DNA from 4 places in the Halomonas sp. TA22 genome. Region 3 is predicted to be linked to each of the others. Evidence: predicted binding sites of a transcription regulator. Region 3 holds the regulator's gene; each other region holds the start of a gene.
What was found. Region 3 encodes sigma-54, which starts transcription at its own class of promoters, with help from an activator protein. Its sites were predicted from a motif close to TGGCACNNNNNTTGCTNT; they were not measured.
Positions count from the first base shown of each region.

Region 1: HJD22_RS18145 (nitrate- and nitrite sensing domain-containing protein) is a predicted target of sigma-54. The motif match lies at 4,077-4,094, and genes of this name have one in related genera.
Region 2: HJD22_RS11000 (P-II family nitrogen regulator) is a predicted target of sigma-54. The motif match lies at 3,682-3,699, and genes of this name have one in related genera.
Region 4: HJD22_RS04970 (DUF2126 domain-containing protein) is a predicted target of sigma-54. The motif match lies at 3,717-3,734, and genes of this name have one in related genera.

Region 1 is NZ_CP053108.1:3,593,812-3,599,867, reverse strand. It holds gene HJD22_RS17040 (MFS transporter) at 1-898, opposite strand, end outside; gene HJD22_RS17035 (peroxiredoxin) at 1,030-1,506, opposite strand; gene HJD22_RS17030 (VOC family protein) at 1,704-3,068, shown strand; gene HJD22_RS17025 (GFA family protein) at 3,081-3,500, opposite strand; gene HJD22_RS18145 (nitrate- and nitrite sensing domain-containing protein) at 3,631-4,020, opposite strand; gene HJD22_RS17010 (murein L,D-transpeptidase catalytic domain family protein) at 4,135-4,863, opposite strand; gene HJD22_RS17005 (aldolase/citrate lyase family protein) at 5,130-5,930, shown strand; gene HJD22_RS17000 (hypothetical protein) at 5,989-6,056, opposite strand, start outside.
Region 2 is NZ_CP053108.1:2,352,026-2,358,081, reverse strand. It holds gene HJD22_RS11020 (alpha/beta hydrolase) at 72-1,070, shown strand; gene HJD22_RS11015 (hypothetical protein) at 1,067-1,558, shown strand; gene HJD22_RS11010 (YifB family Mg chelatase-like AAA ATPase) at 1,572-3,080, opposite strand; gene HJD22_RS11005 (accessory factor UbiK family protein) at 3,142-3,483, opposite strand; gene HJD22_RS11000 (P-II family nitrogen regulator) at 3,759-4,097, shown strand; gene HJD22_RS10995 (ammonium transporter) at 4,189-5,439, shown strand; gene glnK (P-II family nitrogen regulator) at 5,584-5,922, shown strand; partial or broken gene HJD22_RS17850 (IS3 family transposase) at 6,045-6,056, shown strand, end outside.
Region 3 is NZ_CP053108.1:3,358,826-3,364,881, reverse strand. It holds gene HJD22_RS15950 (calcium/sodium antiporter) at 1-57, shown strand, start outside; gene HJD22_RS15945 (KpsF/GutQ family sugar-phosphate isomerase) at 144-1,121, shown strand; gene HJD22_RS15940 (HAD family hydrolase) at 1,130-1,687, shown strand; gene lptC (LPS export ABC transporter periplasmic protein LptC) at 1,693-2,289, shown strand; gene lptA (lipopolysaccharide transport periplasmic protein LptA) at 2,349-2,816, shown strand; gene lptB (LPS export ABC transporter ATP-binding protein) at 2,837-3,562, shown strand; gene HJD22_RS15920 (RNA polymerase factor sigma-54) at 3,756-5,177, shown strand; gene raiA (ribosome-associated translation inhibitor RaiA) at 5,347-5,655, shown strand; gene HJD22_RS15910 (PTS sugar transporter subunit IIA) at 5,663-6,056, shown strand, end outside.
Region 4 is NZ_CP053108.1:1,058,413-1,064,468, forward strand. It holds gene HJD22_RS04965 (circularly permuted type 2 ATP-grasp protein) at 1-146, opposite strand, end outside; gene HJD22_RS04970 (DUF2126 domain-containing protein) at 289-3,618, opposite strand; gene HJD22_RS04975 (circularly permuted type 2 ATP-grasp protein) at 4,087-5,541, shown strand; gene HJD22_RS04980 (alpha-E domain-containing protein) at 5,546-6,056, shown strand, end outside.

The DNA.
Region 1 (6,056 bases), 230 kb from region 3:
CCATCAGTATCGTCTGGGTCGGCGCGAGTGGCATCAGGGCAGCAAGGGCGGCGGCCATCACGGTCACGCAGATCAACACTACGGTGCGGTCATGCTTGTCGGAAAAGCGCCCGATGGGAATCTGCAAGAGCGCACCGCCGAGTATCGAGATACTCATCACCAGGCCCACCCCGGCGGTATCGAAACCCACCTGCTGGGCGTAGACCGGCGTCATTGCCCAGAACGCGCCCATGGCAAGTCCCGAGAGCGTCGCGGCGGCTACGGCCATGGGGGCAAAGCCGATCAGCGCTTTCAAGGTGCTCTTGGGGTTGTCGGGCACAGTGGGTTGGCTGCGCCGGGTCATGGTGATCGGCAGCAGTGCCCAGCAGATCAGGATGGTGGTCATGGCGAACAGCAGCGAGCCGTCGGGGGTGTCCAGGCGCAGGATCTGTTGAGCAAGGGCAATGGCGCCCAGGTTGACCACCATGTAGATGGCAAAGATCTTGCCCCGCTCATGGGCAGCCGCCTGGCTGTTGAGCCAGCTTTCGATCACCGTCATCAACGTGACGAACGAAAGGCCATAGAGGAAGCGCAGTACCAGCCAGGCCCAGGGATCGATGAAGATGATGTGCAAAAGCGCCCCCGAGGCGCAGATCGCCGCGCAGAAGGCGAATGCACGAATATGGCCGATACGCCGGATGAGTCGGCCACTGACCCATGTGCCGCAGACAAAGCCGACGAAATAGCCGGACATGATCATGCCCAGCAGCGGGGTCGAGAAGCCTTCGTGAGCCCCCCGCAAGGTGAGTAGAGTATTGATCAAACCATTGCCGAGCAGCAGTAACGCCACACTTCCTAGTATTGCTCGGACGGGTCTTAGTAACGCCCGCATCGCATTCTCCCTGGGTTCTGATGAGATTCTTGAGACCGTGCCAGCTTGGCGTGCCCAGGAAAAAACGTTTTCGATAGGTTATATGCCACAAAGGGCCAGAGAGAGGGCGTGACTTGCCAAGCCGATCCGGTCACCGGCTATTATTAACGCCTGACTGATTACAGCTGGCTGAGTACGGTCTCGGCGCTGCTTTCATGGACGCCCTTTTCGTCCACGCCGAGATACTCCACCACGCCATTGTTGGCGATCAATGCTAAGCGCTTGCAGCGCGTGCCCATGCCGAAGCCGCTGGCATCCATCTCGAGTCCCAGGGCCTTGGTGAATTGCGCATTACCGTCGGCGAGCATGGTCAGCTTTTCGGCATTCTGGTGCTTCTGCCAGGCGCCGAGCACGAAGGCGTCATTGACGGCCAGGCAGGCGATCTTGCCGACCCCCTTGGCGAGGATGTCATCGGCATGGATGACGAAACCTGGCATATGATTGTTGGAGCAACCGGGAGTGAAGGCACCGGGGACCGCAAACAGGACCACGCGCTTGTCGGCGAAGAACTCTCCCGTCGAGATGTCCTGAGGCCCATCGGGACCATTGGTCTTGAGGGTAACGTCAGGGATTTCCTCGCCTACCGAGATGGGCATGAAGTCTCTCCTCCTTGATCGTATGAGCGTTACATGAGCCTAGCAGCAATCGCGGCAAGTAGTGAAAGAGAACCGGTCCTGACGCGCTTTAGCATGTACGCCTGAGCATTGGGAAGCGTGCCCCCGGCACAAGCGCCTGGCGGGCTGGGTGAGTATGCTGCAGGATCGCAGTTCTAACCGAAAAACAAGGAAACGCCATGAACACCGCGCCGTTGATGACTTCCGACGAGATTCGCGATCGCTTCTCCGCGGCCATGTCGGCGATGTACCAGCAGGAAGTGCCGCAATACTCCACCCTGCTCGAATTGGTCGATGAGGTGAACCGCGAGGTGCTGACCGCCGACCCAGTCCTGCACAGCAAGATGCAAGCGGCCGATGAGCTGGTGCGACTCAGCGTGGAGCGCCATGGGGCGATCCGTGTCGGCACGCCACAGGAGCTTGGCATGCTACGTCGGCTGTTTGCAGTCATGGGCATGCAACCGGTGGGCTATTACGACCTCTCCCAGGCCGGTGTGCCGGTGCACTCTACCGCGTTTCGCCCGGTGGATGAGGCGGCATTGCGGCGCAACCCGTTTCGCGTCTTCACCTCGCTGCTGCGGCTGGAGCTGATCGAGGATGAAGCATTGCGGGCGCGTGCCGAGGAGGTGCTGGCGTCGCGCGATATCTTCACTCCCGGTGCCCGCGAGCTGATCGAGACCCATGAGCGGCAGGGTGGGCTCAATGCCGAGCAGGCCGAGCGTTTCGTGGCCGAGGCGCTGGAGACCTTCCGCTGGCATCAGGAGGCCACGGTGGATCTCGATACCTATGAAGCACTGCATGGCGAGCATCGCCTGATTGCCGACGTGGTCTGCTTCCGCGGGCCGCATATCAACCATCTCACGCCGCGCACGCTGGACATCGACGAGGTGCAGTGGCGCATGCCCAAGCGGGGTATCAACCCCAAGGCGATTATCGAGGGTCCGCCGCGCCGTCAGTGCCCGATCCTGCTGCGCCAGACCAGCTTCAAGGCGCTCGAGGAGTCGATCCACTTTGTCGGTGAGACGAAGGGCACCCATACCGCTCGCTTCGGCGAGATCGAGCAGCGCGGCGTGGCCCTGACGCCCAAGGGCAGGGCGCTCTACGACCGCCTGCTGGCCGAGGCTCAGGAGCCGTCCTCAAGCCAGGACAATGCGCTGCACCAGGCTCGGCTTGGCCGCGTCTTCGAGGCGTTCCCCGATGATGCCGCCGAGCTGCGCCGTCAGGCACTGGCTTACTTCCGCTATGAACTCACCCCGTTGGGGCACGAGGTCACGGGCGAGGCGGCGGAAAACGAGATCGAGGCGCTGATCGCTCAGGGGCTGGTCGAGGCTCGGCCGATCGTCTACGAGGATTTCCTGCCGGTGAGCGCGGCAGGGATATTCCAGTCCAACCTGGGTGACGATTCGCGTGGCCTGCAGGCGGGCAATGCCAACCGGGCACAACTCGAACAGGCCCTGGGCTGCCCGGTGACCGATGAGTTCGCGCTCTATGCCGAGATGCAGGAGAGCAGCCGCAAGGCGGTGCTTGCGCGCCTGGCGCGCTGAGCTCAGCCAGGCTCAGCGCGATTCGTTGAACATCTCCAGCGCCTGCTGGCCGGTCAACTCCTGGGTCTGGTTGGCGAAAGCGTAGAAGGCCGGTTTCTCGTCGATGAAGATCTGGGTCTCGAAGTGCCACGCCTCGCCACGGTCGACCAGGCCTATCGGGAGGGCATAGTGATCGCTCTCCCTGAGCCGGTAGAAGAGGTGAGTGCCGCACTGGCGGCAGAAACCGCGTTCGGCCCACTCGGAGGAGGCGTAAACCGCGATGTTCTCCTCACCGGTGATGTGCACCTCCTTGACCCCTTCAAGCGCCAGCATTGGCGCTCCCGACCAGGTGCGACACATGCTGCAGTGACAGGCGGCAACGCTGTGGCCCTCGATCGTGACGGTGAGGCTCACGGCGCCGCATAGGCAGCTGCCTTGGCATTCGATGGTCATGCTGGGCTCCTGCATGGTTGTCGTGTTCGCGCCTTTGCAGTGTAGTCATCGTTTCAGACTTCGCGGCTGCGTCCGTAACAAAAAGCCACCTTGCGGTGGCCTAGTCGTCGGTCTTGCTCAGTACACGCGATCAGGCGTGAGCCACCTGCTTCTCCTTGGCGGAATCTGCCTTGCGCCGCTCGGTGATGTTCTCCACCTTGCGCTGCTTCTCGTAGAGAAAGCGCAGAACCTCCTGGCGGTAGCGGTTGTAGCTCGGATCGTCGGCAAGCGTGATGCGGTTGCGCGGACGCTGGCGGATGGCCTGCTCGTTACGTAGGCTCTCGACGATTCGCTCCTCGCGTCGCGTGGCGAAGCGCTCGCCACACGAGGCCAGGTAGATGTTCGAAGCACCACGCTCCTTCTGCAGGGCATGGATGAAGCGGCTGATGTCGCCGACGATCTCGCAGGTGGTGGCAAGGTGCTCGAGATTGTCGATTTCACAGCGCTTGGCTGCCAGTAGCAGGCGTTCTGCAGGCGTCATTCCCGGGGTCTCTCGTGTCATGCATTGTCTCCCGCCTAAGCCGCTTGCCCAATTTCGAAGCAAGTACGGTGCCAATCAGGACTGGCATGGCCGCGCTAGGCGATTCGTGCTGCTTTACTGTATGGCAAGCGTTCGCTCATCACGGCTGCAGTTCAGGTAAGAGGAGCTTTCGAACCACTCGGCGTCGGGGTAGTAGACGAACAGGTACTGATCCTCCTTGATGCTGTCGATCAGCGGATAGGTGATCTCCTGGCGTACCGCCGGGCAGCCGTGGCTGCGTCCCAGCCGGCCGGTCTGCTCGATGAACGATTCGCTGACATAATCGGCACCGTGGATGACGATGGCGCGCTGATAGGCGAGATCGTTGATTCCCGATTCGAGTCCTTCCAGGCGCAGTGAATAGCCGTTGCGACCATAGTAGCTGTTCATGGTCCTGAACAGCCCCAGGCTCGACTGGTAGCTCTCGGGGATGTTGGAGAAGAGCGTGGCCTCGGCATCGCCGGAGCCGCGCCCGTGGGAGACCAGTTCTTCGAACATCAGCGCCTGCGCTTCGAGATCGAACACCCAGAGTCGTGGCTCGTTGGAGGGTAGCGAGTAGTCGATCACCGTCAGTCGTGCGGCATCCGGGTCGGCACAGGCCAGCGCACTGGCGGCCAGCTGCAGCACCTGCGGGTCGGCACCGGGGGCCAGCCGGCTAAGGGTACGCTCGAGGGTGTGTCCATGACTTGAGGTGGAGTACGCAACATGGGAGAAAAAACCGTCGGCATGGCCGGGTTGGGCTGCGATCATTAGCAGGCCGGCCAGTGATGCGATCGACAGCGTCGAGGTAAAAGAGCATGTCATCGGAAGCCTATTGGGTGGATGCTGACACGCACTTATTATGGCCTGGCGGGCCGCAATGGCCAGTCGTCCCATCAACGTAGGAGGACCCGGCAATGAACGGTTGCCTAGCAGGGAGGATGACGCGGCCTTGCTTGCAGCGCTTGGTCGGCCGTTGGGGCTATAAGGGCAGTGCGACTGGGACCGAGCCTCTGGTGTGACATTCTTCGCCGCGAGAGTGGCTGGTCTGCTATGTCTTATGTACCTCTCTACGTTTGAAGGATGCGTTCATGCATATGCCTCACAACGTCTTCAAGGCGGCTTTGGCTAAGAGTGGCGCTCAGTATGGTTGCTGGGCCGGCTTCGGTACTGCCTATGCCACCGAGATTCTGGCAACGACGGGGTTCGACTGGCTGCTGATCGACGGGGAGCATGCTCCCAATACGGTGCCTTCGATTCTCGGCCAGCTGCAGGCAGTGGCAGCCTACTCGTCGGCGCCAGTGGTGCGTGCCGTCAATCATGACACCGCGCTGATCAAGCAGCTTCTCGATATCGGGGTGCAGTCCTTGATGGTGCCGATGGTGGAGAGCGCCGAGCAGGCCGAGGCGTTGGTGCGTGCCATGTACTATCCACCGCGTGGCATACGTGGCGTAGGCGGTGGCTTGACGCGCGCTACCCGCTGGGATGGCGTGGCGGATTATCTGAGCACGGCTCACGAGGAGCTGTGCCTGATCGTCCAGGTGGAGTCGCGTGCGGGGATCGATAACGTCGAGGCGATCGCTGCAGTGGAGGGAGTCGATGCGGTCTTCATCGGGCCGATCGATCTCTCGTCGGGACTGGGCCATCCCGGCAATCCTGGCCATCCCGAGGTACAACAGATGATCGAACATGCCATCGCCGCTGTGCAGGTAGCGGGAAAGGCGGCCGGTATCCTCGCCCCACGGGAGGAGGATGCTCGTCGCTATCGGGCACTGGGCTGCCAATTCATTGCGGTAGGTATCGATGTCAGCCTGCTGCGCCAGGCGGCGTTGAAGACCATTGGGCGTTACAAGGCCGGGGGCGAGTCCGCCAACCCTTCGTCGCTGTATTGAATCAGCGTGCTCGCGGGAGCGAAAAAGCCCCGGTCACTCCCTGTGACCGGGGCTTTGTCTACGTCAGCCTGACTCCGCAGCTGGGACAGGCATCGGGGCGTTTCTTCATTGCGGCTGCTTCGGCGC
Region 2 (6,056 bases), 1.0 Mb from region 3:
AAGGCCGTCTCAGAAACATGGTCTGCAAACACAGTGAGCGCTAGCATGGAGACATGATGAGGGAGGGATCGATGACCGCTTTTGCGTCGCTGCACACCCTCGGGCCAGTGGAACCTGTCTCCAGGTCCGGCACCGAGCCATGGACGGAACACCTCGGTCATTATCTCGACCACTATCGACTCGCGCCACTGCTCTGCGAGCAGGTGACGCTGCATGCCGGTTTTGTCGAAACCCCCGAATTCCGCCTTTGGACCCAGGTGTGGTGCCCCGCCTCGCCACGCGGTACCGCCTTCGTGGTGCATGGATATTTCGACCATCTGGGCCTCTATCGCCATCTGCTCGAACTGCTGTTGTGCCAGGGCTGGAACGTGGTGCTGTGGGATCTCCCGGGGCATGGGCTCTCCAGCGGGGCGCGCGCCTCGATCAACGACTTCGACGATTACGGGACCTGCCTGGAAGCCCTGAAGGAGGCCCTCTCGCGGCAGGGGGTGACGCCGCACCCCTGGGTGGGAATCGGTCAGAGCACCGGGGCGGCCATCCTAGCGACGGATGCGTTGGGTCATGGCGAGGAGACACGCTGGGCAGGACTTGCCCTGCTGGCACCTCTGGTGCGGCCCAGCGGTTGGCCGCGCTCCAGCTGGTTGCACCTGCTGGCACGCCCCTTCATCCGCACCCTGCCGAGAAAGTACCGCGTCAACTCGTCGGACGATGAGTTCAGCCTCTTTCTGCGCGAGAAGGATCCCCTGCAGTCCGAGCATCTGACGTTGACCTGGGTCGGCGCCATGCGCCGCTGGATGCCACGCCTGATGGCACTGCCCACAAGTGAGCTGCCTATCCTGATCCTGCAGGGCGAGCAGGACCTGACCGTTGATTGGGCCTGGAACCTCGAGGTGCTGGGGCGCAAGTTTCCCAATGCCCATATCTACCGTCACCCCACCGCCCGCCACCATCTGGTCAACGAGGCCGAGGAGATTCGCCAGGCACTATTTCTCGAACTGGAGAACTACCTGCTTGGGATACAGGTCACCCATGCCGCCCAGGCGGGCGTCAAGGAGCGCTCTGCCTCATGACGCTTCTAAGAGCTGCTGCCGTGGTGATGCTCTGCCTGCTGCTCGCGGCCTGTGCCGGCGCGCCGGAGCGCCCCGCCACGCTGCGCCAGGCCCTGTTCGGACTCAGCGAGCGCGCCAGTGCCAGGCTGCTCGAGCAGCCGGTATGGCAGCGGCCTACGGCGGATATCGTACTGCTGCTGGCCGAGCCGGAGATCGAGGCGCGTCTGCACATCGATGGTCAGCGTTTCAGCGAAAGCTTCACACGCTCCCTGCTCGCCCAGCCCGACAGCCCCCAGGTGCTCAATTGGACACCGGAGATGGGAGAAACGGGAATGCTGGACAATCAGTGGCTGCTCGAGTCGCAGCTCGTTGCCGACGGCCCGTTGCTCAGACTGACCGATCGTGAGCTGCTGCCCTACCAGCTGACGGTGACGTTACGCCGTCCCGGCGAGCCCCTGGTGCAGTGGGAGGCGCACCTTCAGGGTGCGCTCGATGTCACTGCGCTGTAGCCGCCGCGGCCTGCTATGCCGACTTGAGCATGCGATCGAGCTGGCGATAGCCGATCGCTTCCATCAGATGCGCCCGCCCGGGCTGAGCTTCGCCGGCCAGGTCGGCAAGCGTGAGTGCCACCCGAAGCACACGATGGTAGGCGCGCGCCGAGAGGTTCAGACGCTCCAGCACGCTGGCCAGCCAGGTTCGGGTGGCGGAGTCTAGAGCACAGGCACTTTCCAGTTCCCGCCCCGGCAGATGAGCGTTAAGAGCACCGCGCCGGGCCTGTATTGCCCGCGCCGCCAGCACCCGCTCACGCACTACCGAAGAGCTTTCACCGGCCTGCTGTGAGGTGAGCTGCTCAGGCGGCAGCGCCGGCACTTCCACCTGCAGGTCAATACGGTCGAGCAGTGGCCCCGAGAGCCGCGCCTGGTAGCGCTGGATCTGCGCCGGAGAGCAGCTGCAGCGCTTGCGCGGATCGCCAAGGTGGCCGCAGGGACAAGGATTCATTGCCGCCACGAGCTGGAAGCGCGCCGGATAACGCCGCTGATGGTTGGCCCGGGAGATGGAGATCGTTCCCGACTCCATGGGCTCACGCATCACCTCCAGCACGCTGCGGCTGAATTCGGGCAGCTCGTCGAGGAATAGCACGCCATGGTGGGCCAACGAGATCTCGCCGGGGCGCGGCCTGGAGCCACCCCCGACCAGGGCTACCGCGCTGGCGGTATGGTGGGGGGAGCGAAACGGCCGGCGCCCCCAATCCTCGCGCAGCGGCAGACCGCTCACCGAGCGGATTGCTGCGACCTGCAGGGCTTCATCGTCGGTCAGCGGAGGCAGGATGCCCGGCAGACGGCTAGCCAGCATGGTCTTGCCGGTGCCGGGAGGGCCGGCAAACAGCAGGTTGTGCCCGCCTGCAGCGGCGACCTCCAGCGCTCGACGCGCCTGATGCTGGCCCCGCACCTCGCCAAGGTCCATGTGAGTATCCAGCAGCGTGGGGGGCTCGGCCAGGCGGTGGGGCACGATCGGTGTCTGCCCCAGCAGGTGAGCCACGACATCGAGTAGATGCTCGGCGGGGAGCACCTCAAGGCCGCCGGCCAGAGCGGCTTCATCGGCGTTGCCACGGGGTACGATCAGGCGCCGACCGGCGCGCCGTGTCGCCAGTGCCATCGGCAATACCCCCGGCACCTGACGCAGCTTGCCATCGAGGGCGAGCTCACCCAGGCACTCGACCTGCGCGAGCGCCACGCCGGGGATCTGACCCGAGGCCACCAGAATGCCCAGCGCGATCGGCAAGTCGAACCGCCCGCCCTCCTTGGGCAGGTCGGCGGGAGCCAGATTGAGGGTGATGCGGCGGGTATTGGGAAATTCGAAACCAGCATTGACCAGGGCGCTGCGCACCCGTTCGCGGCTCTCCTTCACCGCCGTCTCGGGCAGGCCGACCAGGGTCAACCCCGGCAGCCCGTTGGCCAGATGCACCTCGACCGCCACGTTGGGCGCCTCGAGGCCTACACCCGCCCGGGTATTGATGATGGCCAAGGTCATCCGCTCGCCCTCGCTATGCTAAATCATCGTTTATGCCGTGATTAGGCGAGGACGGCAAGTGTCAGCGGGACGCTTCTCCCGCCCCGGCATCCTCCGCAGGGTCGTGGTCCTCTTGCATTGCCCCGGGAAGCGTCTTGCTGACCGAAGCGCCGGCATCGCGCTCGGCAAGAGAGGCTTCCAGTGCCGTCACCTGGCGCTCCAGCGCCTCGACGCGTCTGCGGGTACGCTGCAGCACCTCCATCAGGATATCGAAATCCTCGCGCGATACGAGTTCTAGCCGGTCCACCGCACCTCGTACGAGATGCTGCATGCTTTTCTGTAGCTCTTCAGGCGCATGCGAAGCGTCCTGCAGGCGTTCGCCCAGTTGTTGGGCAAAGCGGCTGATAAAGTCGTTCCTGCTCATGGCAATCTCCTGTCGTCCGTAAATCCTTCTAGTACAGCATACGCAAGCTCACCCGAACGCGTATGCGCCGCTATGGAGCGCCAGCAATATTCGTCGCACCATTGATGTGCACAAGCCCAGCTTCAATAACATGGTTTACACCTTTTGCAATGCAGCAAAAAGATTAACCCACTGTTTTATTAGGGAAGATAAAAACAATGGCACGTTTCACGCTATGTACCAATCAGGCGCAAGCCTATTCGCACGCCATCTATTTAAAAACATGGAGATACGGGATGAAACTCGTTACTGCCATTATAAAGCCATTCAAGCTCGATGACGTACGTGAGGCACTGGCTGACAATGGCGTCCAGGGTATTACCGTCACCGAGGTCAAGGGCTTCGGCCGCCAGAAGGGCCACACCGAACTCTACCGTGGAGCGGAATATGTCGTCGACTTCCTGCCCAAGGTAAAGGTCGAGGTGGCCGTCGATGACAGCCGCCTGGAGAGTGTGCTGGACGCCATCCGCACGGCGGCCAACAGTGGCAAGATCGGTGATGGCAAGTTGTTCGTCACCCCACTCGAAGATGTGATCAGGATTCGCACCGGCGAACGCGGCGGCGATGCCGTCTAATCCCGGATAGCGAATAGGGTACACAGGGTCGTCAAGCAATAAGAAATGCCAACGCGAACACTTAGAAATAACGCGGGCTCAGGAGAACATAATGGAAGAATTCACAGAGCTGACTTACGCGCTCGACACTTTTTACTTTCTGATATGCGGTGTACTGGTGATGTGGATGGCCGCCGGCTTCTCGATGCTCGAGGCCGGCATGGTGCGTTCGAAAAATACCGCTGAAATCCTCACCAAGAACATCGCGCTGTTTGCCATCGCCTGTACCATGTATCTGCTGGTCGGCTACTACCTCATGTACTCTAGTCCCGGCGGCGGCTTCCTGCCTAACCTGGGCTTCTTGATCGGTGATGAGAATACCTTGGACGCCATCACTGCCGGCGGTGAGGACGCACCCTACTACTCCATGCGTTCCGACTTCTTCTTCCAGGTCGTGTTCGTGGCGACCGCCATGTCGATCGTCTCCGGTGCCGTGGCCGAACGCATGAAACTATGGTCGTTCCTGGCCTTCGCCGTGGTGATGACCGGTTTCATCTATCCGATTTCCGGCTACTGGACCTGGGGCGAAGGTTGGCTGGATAGCCTCGGTTATTCCGACTACGCAGGTTCCGGTATCGTTCACATGGCAGGCGCTGCTGCCGCCCTGGCCGGGGTCCTGGTACTGGGTCCGCGCAAGGGCAAGTACGGCAAGGATGGCGCCATCTACGCCATCCCCGGCGCCAATCTGCCACTGGCCACCCTGGGTACCTTCATCCTGTGGATGGGCTGGTTCGGCTTCAACGGCGGTTCGGAGCTGAAGCTCTCCGATGGTATCTCGGCCAACAACGTGGCTCAGGTATTCGTCAATACCAATGCCGCCGCCGCCGGTGGCGTGATTACCGCCCTGATCCTCGCCAAGCTGTGGTTCCGCAAGGCTGACCTGACCATGGCCCTGAACGGTGCCCTTGCCGGTCTGGTCGCGATCACTGCTGAACCGCTGGCCCCTACCGCCTTGGGCGCAGTCATCATCGGTGCCATTGGTGGTCTGATCGTGGTGTTCTCGATCGTGACCCTGGACAAGCTGAAACTGGACGATCCGGTCGGTGCCATTTCGGTTCACGGCGTGGTCGGTATCTGGGGCGTCATGGTGGTACCGATGAGCAATGGCGATGCTTCCTTCGGCGCCCAGATCATCGGCATCATTGGCATCTTCGCTTGGGTCTTCATCGCTAGCTTGGTTGTCTGGCTGATTATCAAGGCGGTGATGGGTATCCGGGTCAGCGAAGAGGAAGAGTATGAAGGGGTCGACTTGGCCGAGTGCGGTCTGGAGGCCTACCCCGAGTTCAACGTCGCAAAGAAGTAATCGCGATAGACCGAGTGAGCTGGCGTGCTCCCCTGGCCCCCTTCGGGGGGCCTTTTTTAATCTCCCATCAAGCGGTGTATGCTTGCTAGCCAACGCCGCAGGAATCGGGGCTTCCCCCGTCAACAGGATGCGAGGAGAAAGATCATGAAACTGGTGACTGCCATCATCAAGCCGTTCAAGCTCGACGACGTTCGGGAATCCCTTTCCGAGATCGGCGTTCAGGGCATTACCGTCACAGAGGTCAAGGGTTTCGGGCGCCAGAAAGGCCATACCGAGCTCTACCGTGGCGCGGAATATGTGGTCGACTTCCTCCCCAAGGTGAAGCTCGAGGTCGCGGTTGACGATGACATGGTCGAGAAGGTGATCGATGCGATTACGCGGGTCGCCAATACCGGGAAGATCGGCGACGGCAAGATCTTCATCTCGCCACTGGAGCAGGTCATTCGTATTCGTACCGGCGAAACCGGCAAGGATGCGGTCTGACGCGCCACTGCATGATGGTGCCAGCTGCCATGAAAAAAGGCCCGCCATGCGGGCCTTTTCCTTGTCTGTGACCCGTCTTGAATAGAGTTGACACGTTCCGACCTGCCTTTTGGGAGAACGTGATGGATCAACGA
Region 3 (6,056 bases):
CTGTTACTCTGTTACCTGCTCTATCTAGGCTGGCTTGGCGTCGGGCTCGGCACATGATCAACAACCCGCCAAGCCCATCTCAGCCAGCCCCTATCCCGCGGCCACACTTGAGAGAAATGCCCTAAGCGGCAACAATTCATGCCATGACTGCAGACGACTCCCTCTATCGCGCCAGCGCCCTGCGCACGCTGAATATCGAGCAGCAGGCGATCGCCGCGCTTGGCGCCAAGCTGAGTATCGACTTCGACCGTGCCTGCGAGCTGATCCTGGGCTGCAAGGGACGTGTGGTGGTGACGGGCATGGGCAAGTCAGGCCATATCGCCGGCAAGATTGCCGCCACCCTTGCCAGCACCGGCACGCCGGCCTTCTTCGTCCACCCCGGCGAGGCCAGCCATGGCGACCTGGGCATGATCACACCCGGCGATATCGTGCTTGCCCTCTCCAACTCCGGTGAGACCGCCGAGGTGACGGCGCTGCTGCCGCTACTCAAGCGCATGGGCGCGCCCTTAATCAGCATGACCGGACGCCCGGGATCGACACTGGCAACACATGCCGATGCACACCTCGACACCGCCGTCGAACGCGAAGCCTGTCCGCTCGATCTGGCGCCCACCTCCTCGACCACTGCCGCCCTGGCAATGGGCGATGCCTTGGCGGTGGCCCTGCTCGAGGCGCGCGGCTTCACTGCCGAGGATTTCGCGCTGTCGCATCCGGGAGGGAGCCTGGGGCGTCGCCTATTGCTGAGAGTCTCCGATCTCATGCATCAGGGCGAGCGCCTGCCGAGCGTTCCACTGGGCAGTCCGCTACGCGATGCGTTACTGGAGATTACCCGCCAGGGGCTTGGCTTCACCTGTGTCGTCGATGAACGGGGCTATCTGATCGGCGTCTATACCGATGGCGATCTACGTCGTACGCTTGATCAGCATGCCGACCTCAGGACACTCAAGGTCGACGATGTCATGACCCGCCCCGGCAAGCGCATTGGCGCCGACATGCTGGCCGCCGAGGCCGTGCGTATCATGGAAGACAACCGCATCACCGCGCTGGCCGTCGTGGATGATGATAGCCGTCCGGTGGGCGCACTACATATGCATGACCTGCTGATCAGCGGCGTCATCTAGGAGAGCTCATGACCATTACCGCACCTTCACTCCCCCCCAACCTGATTCAGCAAGCCCGCCAGGTACGCCTGTTGGCGCTGGATGTGGATGGTATATTCACCGATGGACGCCTCTATTTTGTCGAAGATGGCAGCGAAATCAAGGCCTTCCATACCCAGGATGGGCTAGGCATCAAACTGCTGGGCCAGGCTGGTCTGAGCATCGCACTGGTGACCGGCCGCGATTCGCCGATCGTCAGCCGCCGCGCCGCCGCCCTTGGTATAGAACATGTGAAGCAGGGGCGTGACGACAAGCTCGAAGTGCTGCGCGAGCTGACCCAAGAGCTCGGCCTCGACTTCTCTCAGGTCGCCTACGCTGGCGATGATCTTACCGATTTGTCGGCGATCAAGCGCGCCGGGCTCGGCATCAGCGTGCCCAACGCACCGGCCTATGTGCGCGAGCACGCCGACTGGGTGACTACCCAGACGGGCGGGCATGGTGCAGTGCGGGAAATCTGCGATGTACTTCTTCAGGCCCAGGGCCATTGGGGCGCTGTCGTCGACACCTATCTACACGGCAAGCGTTGAGCTCTATGCCCTTGCGTCCACGCTTCCCGCGCCCCTCGTCGAAACTCTGGCTGGTACTGGTCCTGCTGATAGTGGGGGGCATCCTGGCGCTGCTCGATCAGCGCGACACCTTCGGCCCCGGCCCGGTGCCGCGTGACGATGCCGGCGAGCCGGACTACTACCTTGAAAATGCCACCCTCACCCGCTTCGACGAGCGTGGCGCTCCGCACCAGCGCCTCGACAGCCCGCGCCTCTCGCATACGCCACATGACGACGTGACACGCGCCCAGACACCGGTCGCACGAATTTTCGATCGTCAGGGCCGCACCTGGTTCGGCTACGGCGATGTAGGCATTCTCGGTCCCGGCGGGGATCTCTTGACCCTGGAGGGCAATGCCAGGCTCAATGCTCCCGAAGAAGGATGGCAGCTGGATACCGACATCCTGCATGTCGATACCGTAAACGGGCATGCCTGGAGCGACACCCCGGCACTTCTGCAGCAACCACCCCAGTGGATGCGAGGTGAGCGCTTCGATGCCTGGCTCAACCTGGACCGTGCACGCCTGACCGACGAGGTCCAAGGCTTCCATCCTCCCGAAGGCTATGAGGAACCAGCACCATGAGAGACACTCCCACCCCGACATCTCGCCTCATGGCCTGCATGATGGGTGCTTGCCTGACAATGCTGGCCGCCCTTCCGGCGTTCGCGCTCGAGAGCGATGCTCAGCAGCCCATCGAAGTGGCCGCGGATCGCCTTGATCTCGACGATCGCGCCGGCACCGCCATCTATACCGGCGATGTCGAGATTCGCCAAGGTAGCATGCAGCTCACCGGCAATCGCGTCGAAATCCTGCGCAATGACGCAGGCGAAGTGTCGCGCCTGACCGCTACCGGCGAGCGCGCCTACATCGAGCAGCAGCCGGCCCCGGACGAACCCGTGGTACGCGGATGGGGTCGCACCATCGTCTACCATGCCGCACAGCGCCGCGTGGAGCTGATCGATCGCGCCGAACTGCACCAGGCGCGAGACACCTTCGATGGCGGTTATGTGGAGTATTTTCTCGACCGTCGCGTGGTTCAGGCACGCGCCGACGTCGAGGGCAGCGAGCGCCAGCGCGTGCGCATGACCCTCAATCCCGAGCAGAACTAACTTCTGATCCAAGGCAGCCCATGAAGACCCTTCGTGCCCGGAACCTGGCCAAGAGCTACAAGCGTCGCCGTGTCGTCCATGACATCAGCCTCTCCATCGAACAGGGCAGCATCGTCGGGCTGCTCGGGCCGAATGGTGCCGGCAAGACCACCTCGTTCTACATGATCGTCGGCCTGGTGCGCGCCGATGCGGGCGAAGTACACATCGACGACCTCGACCTGACCAAGGCGGCCATGCATCGCCGCGCCCAGGCGGGCATTGGCTATCTTCCCCAGGAGGCCTCGGTATTTCGCAAGCTCAGCGTGGCTGACAACATCATGGCGATCCTCGAGACGCGCGAGGATCTCGATCGCGAGGGTCGCCACGCAAGTCTCGAGCAGTTGCTGGAAGATTTTCATATCACCCATATCCGCGACAACCTGGGCATGAGTCTCTCCGGGGGAGAACGTCGACGTGTCGAGATCGCTCGCGCCCTGGCAACGGAGCCCGCCTTCATCTTGCTCGATGAGCCGTTCGCCGGGGTCGACCCGATCTCGGTAGGCGAGATCAAGGGCGTCATCAGACAGCTCAAGCGTCGTGAAATCGGCGTCCTGATCACCGATCACAACGTGCGCGAAACCCTGGACATCTGCGACCGAGCCTATATCGTCGGTGACGGTCAGATCATCGCCGAGGGCAATGCCGAAGCGATTCTCACCAACCAACGGGTACGCGAAGTCTATCTCGGGGAAGACTTCCGACTCTAGGTTCAAGAGCCTTCGGCACGCCGCCACTGCTCGGCGGCCGCCATCAACCGCATGAAAACTTTCTACGCTGCCCAATCTGGCATGGTACTTGCGCATGGCATGTTTCTTGCTCAGTTTTCACGCAATTGAGTCTTGCAAGGGATTGCGGCGCGAGCTAACGTGTCGTCTCATTTGTCAGTGAACACCCCTTGCCATGGCCATGAAACCCTCGTTGCAACTCCGTGTCGGCGCGCACCTGACCATGACGCCGCAGCTCCAACAGGCCATCGCCCTTTTGCAGCTGTCGACACTCGACCTGCGCCAGGAGATTCAACAGGCGCTTGAAGCCAACCCCATGCTAGAGCTGGACGACGGCTTCGGCGAGCAGGAGGTCGCCGAAGCGCGTGAAGAGGAGTGGAACAGCGAAATTCCCGAGGAGCTCTCTACTGACAGCGACTGGTCGGACACCTACCAGGACATGGCGCCCAGTGGAAGCAGCTCGGGCGAGGGGCCGGATTTCGAGCGCAACGCTAGTGGCGAGAGCCTCCACGACCACCTCGCCTGGCAGTTGGCGATGACCGATCTCAGCGAGCGCGAACGCATCATCGCCGAGAGCCTGATCGATGCCGTCGATGACAATGGTTATCTCAACGGCGCTCTCGACGAGCTGTGCGCCGGCCTTCGCGACCAGGGGCTGGCCGGACTCAAGAGCACCGAGGTAGAGCAGGTGCTGATGCGCCTGCAGCAGTTCGAGCCCACCGGCGTATGCGCCCGAGAGCTGCGCGAGTGTCTGCTCCTCCAGCTCGGCGTGCTGCCCGAGGAGACACCACTGCTGCCCCAGGCGAAACGTCTTGTCAGACAGTTCCTCGAAGCGCTTGGCAATGACGATCGCAAACTACTGAAGCGGCGTCTGCGCCTCGAGGACGAGGAACTCGACCGGGTCATCGCCCTGATTCGCTCACTCGATCCCCGCCCCGGCCAGGCCTTCGGCGAAAGCGACAACGACTATGTCATTCCCGACCTGATCGCCCGCCATGGCCGTGAAGGCTGGCGCATCGAGCTCAATCCCGACGCCCTGCCGCGTATGCGCATCCAACCCGACTATGCCGCCCTGATCAAGCGCGCCGACAAGAGCGATGACAATACCTTCATGAAGCAGCACCTGCAGGAGGCGCGCTGGCTGATCAAGAGTCTCTCGAGTCGCAATGACACCCTGCTGCGCGTAGGCCGGGAGATCATGGCGCGTCAGATCGATTTTCTCGAAAAGGGCGAAGAGTCGATGAAGCCATTGATACTGGCCGATATCGCCCAAGCCGTGGAGATGCACGAATCGACGATCTCGCGAGTGACGACGCAGAAGTACATTCATACGCCCCGTGGCGTCTTCGAGCTCAAGTACTTCTTCTCAAGCCATGTCGGCGGTACTGGCGACAGCGGCGATGCCCATTCGAGCACAGCGATCCGCGCGCGCCTGAAGAAACTGATTGGCGAGGAGCCAGCGCGCAAGCCGCTCTCCGACAGCAAGCTCGTCGAACTCCTCGAAGCGAGCGGCATCAAGGTGGCCAGGCGGACCGTAGCCAAGTACCGCGAAGCGATGGGCATCCCCCCCTCCAGCGAACGCAAGAGACTCTCCTGAAATCCATGTCTCAAAGCGCGTATCAATGGACGTTAACTCCTAATACATTGAAATAAATAAGCTAAAATAATGAAGGGGCATCCATGTCAAATCCTCGGATGCCTAGGGGTATGCAATAGGGCAAAAAGGGTTACAATCGAACTGCAACCCGCCGCAACAGGAGAGTGTCATGCAAGTGAATATCGCCGGGCACCATGTGGAACTGACCGATGCACTGCGCGCTTACATCAACGAGAAGCTTGCTCGACTCGAACGCCACTATGACAACATTACCTCGGTCCAGGTTACACTCTCCATCGAGAGGGAGCGCCAGCAGGCAGCCAGCACTCTGCACGCCGCGGGTGCAGACATTCATGCCGATGCCGAGGATGGCGACATGTACGCTGCCATAGACGCCCTTGCCGATAAACTCGATCGCCAGTTGGTCAAACACAAGGAAAAGGCACAGGCACGCGCCCAGGGCGTCGGTGCCCGCTGAGCTACCCATGACGTTGCAAACCATCCTACCCCCTGAGCGTACGCTGTATGGTGTCGCCGGGGGGAGCAAGAAGCGAGTGCTGGAATTTTTCAGCACCTTCATCGCCCAGAACACACCAAGTCTCGATAGCCAGGAAGTCTTCAGTCGGCTTATTGGACGTGAACGCCTAGGCAGTACCGGCATCGGCAACGGTGTTGCTATTCCTCATGCCCGCAGCCCTCACTGCAAGGCCCCCTTGGCGGGTTTTCTCAAGCTCAGTGAGGCGGTGGATTTCGATGCCATCGATGGCGAGCCTGTCGATCTGGTCTTCGTACTGCTGGTACCGGAAGAGGCTGACGATACGCACCTGGCGCTCCTGGCCCAGGTCGCCGGCGTGATGAACGACAGCGATACTCGTCATC
Region 4 (6,056 bases), 1.4 Mb from region 3:
AGATTGCCAAGCGACGCCAGCACCGACTCCCAGCCCGGCCGCAAGCGGCCATCGGCGGCGAGCATGGCATCGAAGCCCGCTCCGCCGCCGTAGCCTTGCAGCAGCACGCGTACTTCAGGCGTAAGTAGGGAGTCGTGTGTCAGCATGGGCAACGTCTTGTCAGCATTGGCCGCAGGTAGGCGTGGTGCTCTGCATTATCGGCCATCGGGCCGTATCATATCATCTGATTAACGCCACCCGGCGGGGCCTATTCTCGATGCAGCCCCCTCTGGCTGGCGTGACTGACGCTCAGGGCTGCCAGCGCAGGTCGAGGGTAGCCGGCAGCTCGAGACTCGGCTCCTCGGGCGGCGCCTCTCGCGGCCCCTGAGAGTGGCCTGCGGTCCAGAAGCGTGCCAGGCGTCGCGCTTCCGCCTCGTTGGCATTGACCGGAAAACTCTCATAGTTGCGCCCCGCCGGGTGCGACACATGATAGGTGCAGCCCCCCACCGAGCGGCCATTCCAGGTATCGATCACATCGAAGACCAGCGGGGCATGGACCGGGATGCGCGGGTGCAGCGCCGAGGGTGGCTGCCAGGCCCGGTAGCGTACGCCCGCGACCCCCTCGCCGGCGCGCCCGCCGGTAACCTTGAGCGGCACGCGGCGGCCATTGCAGGCCACCACGAAGCGATCGCCATGCAGACCCTCGACCTTGACCTGCAGGCGCTCAACCGACGAGTCGACGTAGCGCGCCGTACCGCTGCCGGTGGCCTCCTCGCCAAGAACATGCCACGGCTCGATGGCCTGACGCAGCTCCAGACGCAGCTGCGGCGTCTCGAGGCGACCTTGCACCGGGAAGCGGAACTCCAGAAACGGTGCGAACCACTGCAGGTCGAAGTCGAAGCCGTGAGCCTTCAGATCCTCGATCACCTCGCCCAGGTCGCTCCACAGATAGTGAGGCAGCATCCAGCGGTCGTGCAACGTGGTGCCCCAGCGCACCGGACGCTTGCGGTATGGCGCCTGCCAGCAGCGCGCCACCAGGGCACGGATCAGCAGCATCTGGATCAGGCTCATGCGCGGGTGCGGCGGCATCTCGAAACCGCGCAACTCGAGCAGTCCCAGCCGCCCGCTTTCGCTGTCCGGCGAGTAGAGCTTGTCGATGCAGAATTCGGCACGATGGGTATTGCCGGTGATGTCGGTAAGCAGATGACGCAGCAGCCGATCGACCAGCCACGGCTGGGCGACCTCTCCGTGCGGCATCTGCTGCAGGGCGATCTCGAGCTCGTAGAGCGACTCGTGACGCGCCTCATCGACCCGCGGCGCCTGGCTGGTGGGACCGATGAACATGCCCGAAAAAAGATACGACAGGCTCGGGTGGTGCTGCCAGAACGTGACCAGGCTGGCGAGCAGGTCGGGGCGACGCAGGAAGGGGGAGTCCTCGGGGGTGGCGCCGCCCAGGGTGACGTGGTTGCCGCCGCCGGTTCCGGTATGACGGCCATCGAGCATGAACTTTTCCGTCCCCAGGCGCGTCTGCCGCGCCTCCTCGTAGAGGATGGTGGTGTTCTCGACCAGCGCCGGCCAATCTGCCGCCGGCATGATGTTGACCTCGATCACCCCGGGGTCGGGAGTGATCAGGAACTTCTCGAGGCGAGGATCGGCGGGCGGTGGATAACCTTCGATGGCCACCGGCATGCGCAGTTGCGACGCGGTGTTCTCGATGGTCGCAATGAGATCCATGTAGTGCGAAAGCCGCGTCAGCGGCGGCAGGAACACGAATAGCCGCCCTTCGCGCGCCTCGACGCACAGGCTGGTGTGGATTACCTCGTCATGGCTGTCCTGCTCGGCGTTCGGCTGCTCCTGCACGTTCTGCCCGGGCGAGAGATGGTGCAGGCCATGGGCCTCCTCGCCAAGGGCGGTCTGCATTTCGCTGTAGCGTCGCGCCACCTCGCCATGCACATCGCCCAACGCCGCACGAGGCGCGAACAGCGATTCGGGGATCACCGGCTCGGACCGCTCGATCCAGGGCAGCGCCGCCAGCGGCAGGCGCAGCCCCATCGGCGAGTCACCGGGAACCAGATAGAGATGTTCACGCTTGAGCGGCCAGGCCCCGCTCTCCCAGCGGTGCTCGCGACCTCTGGCATGTCGTAGCGGCAGCGCATAGCCCACCACCGCGCCTAGGCCGCGCTCCAGCAGCTGCGCCAGGCGGCGCCGCTCGGCATCGTCGTTCAGATCGGCCTTACGCGGGTCGACGTTGGCCGGCAGAGTGCCCTCGCGCCACAGGTAGTAGTAGGCATCCTCGTAGGCCGGCACCAGATGGCCGGCATCGACACCGAGGCGCCTAACCAACGCCTCGGAGAACTGCAGCGCCTCACGCTCGCCATGGCCGGGGGCGTTGCGATCGTCGGCGAGCCAGCGTCCCTCGCGCCACAGCGGCACGCCATCCTTGCGCCAGTAGCAGGCCAGTGCCCAGCGCGGTAGCGGCTCGCCGGGATACCATTTGCCCTGCTGATACTGCAGCACCCCGCCTGGCGCGAAGTGGCCGCGCAAGCGCTCAAGCAATTCTCCGGCCAGCTTGCGCTTGGTGGAGCCGAGGGCTGCAACCGTCCATTCGGCACCATCCATGTCGTCGATGGAGACGAAGGTCGGCTCGCCGCCCAGCGTCAAGCGCACATCTCCTGCCGCCAGCACTTGATCGACCTGGAGGCCGAGGACGTCGATCGCGGCCCATTGGGCGTCGCTATAGGGTTGCGTGACACGGGGCGTCTCGTGAATGCGCGTCACCTGCATCTCGACATCGAACTGCACCTCGCACTTCTCTGACGTGCCCGTGATCGGCGCGGCACTTCCCGGCGACGGCGTGGCTGCCAGCGGGATATGCCCTTCGCCGGCCAGCATGCCGGAGGTCGGATCAAGGCCGATCCAACCGGCACCCGGCAGGTAGACTTCGGTCCAGGCGTGCAGATCGGTGAAGTCATTTTCCGGCCCCGAGGGGCCATCCAGTGCCTTCACATCCGGTGCCAGCTGAATCAGATAGCCGGAGACGAAGCGCGAGGCCAGCCCCAGGTGGCGCAGGATCTGCACCAGCAGCCAGGCACTGTCGCGGCACGAGCCTCTGGCGTTGGCAAGCGTCTCCTCGCAGCTCTGCACGCCGGCCTCCATGCGTACCAGGTAGGCGATGTCTCGCTGCAGCCGCTGATTTAACTCAACCAGAAAACTCACCGTCGGGACGGGGTCGCGCGTTACCTCGGCAAGCCAGCCCTGCAGCAGCGCCCCCTGTTCGTGTACCTCGAGGTAGGGCTGCAGCTCCTTGCGCAGCGAATCCGAATAGACAAATGGGAACTGCTCCGCCTCCTCCTCGATGAAGAAATCGAAGGGGTTGATCACCGTCATCGGCGCGATGACCTCGACCTCGACCTCGAGCTGGGAGAGCTTTTCCGGGAACACCACCCGGGCGATGAAGTTGCCGAACGGGTCCTGCTGCCAGTTGAGGAAGTGCGGCCCACCCGACACCTTGAGCGAGTAGGCGTCGATGGTGGTGCGGCTGTGCGGCGCCGGGCGCAGCCGTATCATGTGCGGCGACAGGCCGACGGGGCGGTCGAAGCGATAGGAGGTACGGTGCTTCAAGGCGACGCGTATGGTCATAGGGGCCTCGGTGGCATGCTTTGATCACCGGCAAGCCTTGCCGGCACCCGATTCTCGTGGCAACCCGATCGCACCAGTCGCGCAAGGAGACTCATCACGAGGCAAGTATCGTTCCATTTTCGTCAGCCGACAGTCTTTTTTACCGGCTTGGACGCTCAGGGCTCACTCGCGCCGCTCGTCTATCGCGCCGATTTGCACCATACCATCTCGCTACTTCTTGCCATCTCAGCGGCATGCACCACGCAGGGGCAGGCGATAGCGAATCAGTGCCGTGTCAAGGTGAGCTTGCCTGGCAATTTGTGTCCAGTGAGTGGCAAGCGCGCCCTATCGCGGGGTTCTGGTACAGCGCTTGCACAGTAGATGGTTGCAAATCGAAAACTTTGGTTACCGACGGTGAGCAGCCACGCTCCATCCTGACTATGCTCAATCAAGACGAGTCCGGCCCGAGCCGGTCACAGGGAGACGCCGATGCGCCAGGTGGATTGGAAGCAGTATCGCTGCGATGACTTTTACGACGAGCTGATGGTGTCACCTGGCATACCGCGGGATGCCGCCAGGATGTTGTGCGAAGTGCTGGCGGGATTCGACTCGGAGGAGCTCGCCGAGCGCAAGACGGCGGCAGAGATCGCTATCCGCACCATGGGCATTACCTTCACTGTCTACTCCGAGGGCAGCATGATCGACCGCGCCTGGCCCTTCGATATCGTGCCGAGGATCATTCCCGCCAGCGAGTGGCGGCGAACCGAGGCAGGGCTCAAGCAGCGCGTCGAGGCACTCAATCTGTTCATCGACGACCTCTACCACGATCAGAAGGTGGTGAAGGATGGCGTGCTGCCCGCCGAGGTATTGGCGCAGTCGGTCAATTTCCGCCCCCAGTGCGTGGGTATTTCTCCTCCCCACCGCATATGGGCGCATGTCTGCGGCTCCGACCTGGTGCGCGACAAGGATGGCACCCTCTATGTGCTCGAGGACAACCTGCGCATTCCCTCCGGCGTCTCCTACATGCTCGAGAATCGCAACGTCACCAAGCGCGTGCTGCCCGAGCTGTTCGCCACCGGACGCATCCTGCCGGTGGACGACTACGTGCCGCACCTCTACGACATGCTAGCCAGCATGTCGCCACGCTCCGGTGACGAGCCCAGGGTGGTATTGCTCACTCCCGGCATCTATAACTCCGCCTACTACGAGCATGCCTACCTCGCCCAGCAGATGGGTATCGAGCTGGTGCAGGGTCCCGACCTGATGGTGGACGACGACGATATCGTCTACATGCGCACCGTCGAGGGGCTGAGTCGTGTCGATGTCATCTACCGGCGCGTCGACGACCTGTTTCTCGACCCTGAAGCGTTCAACAAGGATTCGGTGCTCGGTGTTCCCGGCCTGATGCGCGCCTGGCGCAACGGCAAGGTGGCACTGGCCAATGCACCGGGCGCCGGAGTCGCCGACGACAAGGTGGTCTACGCCTTCGTCCCGGCACTGATCCGCTACTACCTCGACCAGGAGCCGCTGCTGCCCAACGTCCCCAGCCATCTGTGCATGTTCGAGGAGGACCGGCGTTACGTGCTCGATCACCTCGATGAGCTGGTGGTCAAGCCGGCCAACGAATCCGGCGGTTACGGCATGCTGATCGGACCACGCGCCACCCCCGCCGAGCGCGAGGAGTTTGCCGAACGCATCAAGGCGGACCCGCGCAACTACATGGCCCAACCCACCCTGGCGCTCTCCACTACGCCGACGCTCTGCGATGGAAGCCCCGAGCCACGGCATATCGATCTGCGCCCCTTCATTCTTTCCGGACCGGAGCCCCATGTGACCATGGGCGGGTTGACACGAGTGGCGCTGGTCAAGGGCTCGCTGGTGGTCAACTCCTCCCAGGGGGGAGGTAGCAAGGATACCTGGATCGTCGAGACCGAGGGGGAGTAAGGCCATGCTGTCGAGAGTCGCCGAGAACCTGTACTGGATGGCGCGCTATATCGAGCGCGCCGAGGATACCGCCCGCCTGATCAGCGTCAGCAGCCACCTACTGCTCGATCTGCCCCGCGAGGTATCGCTGGGCTGGTCGACGCTCATCGACATCACCGGCAGCGCCGAGATATACGACGGGCTGCACACCACCCGCGACGAACGCAACGTGCTGCACTTCCTATGTGCCGAGCGCAGCTACGGCGGTTCGATCCTCTCCGCGCTGGGCAATGCCCGCGAGAACCTGCGCACTACCCGCGACGTGGTGCCCCGCGAGATCTGGGAACAGATCAATCAGCTCTACATGACAATCAGCGAGCAAGCCGAGAGTGGGCTCAAGCCAAGGCGACGCGACGCCTTTCTCAAGAATGTGATCCGTGGTTGCCAGACGCTGACCGGTCTTATCGAGGGCACCATGAGCCACGATCTGGCGCGTACCTTCATCGAGATGGGCCGGCACCTGGAGCGCGCCGACA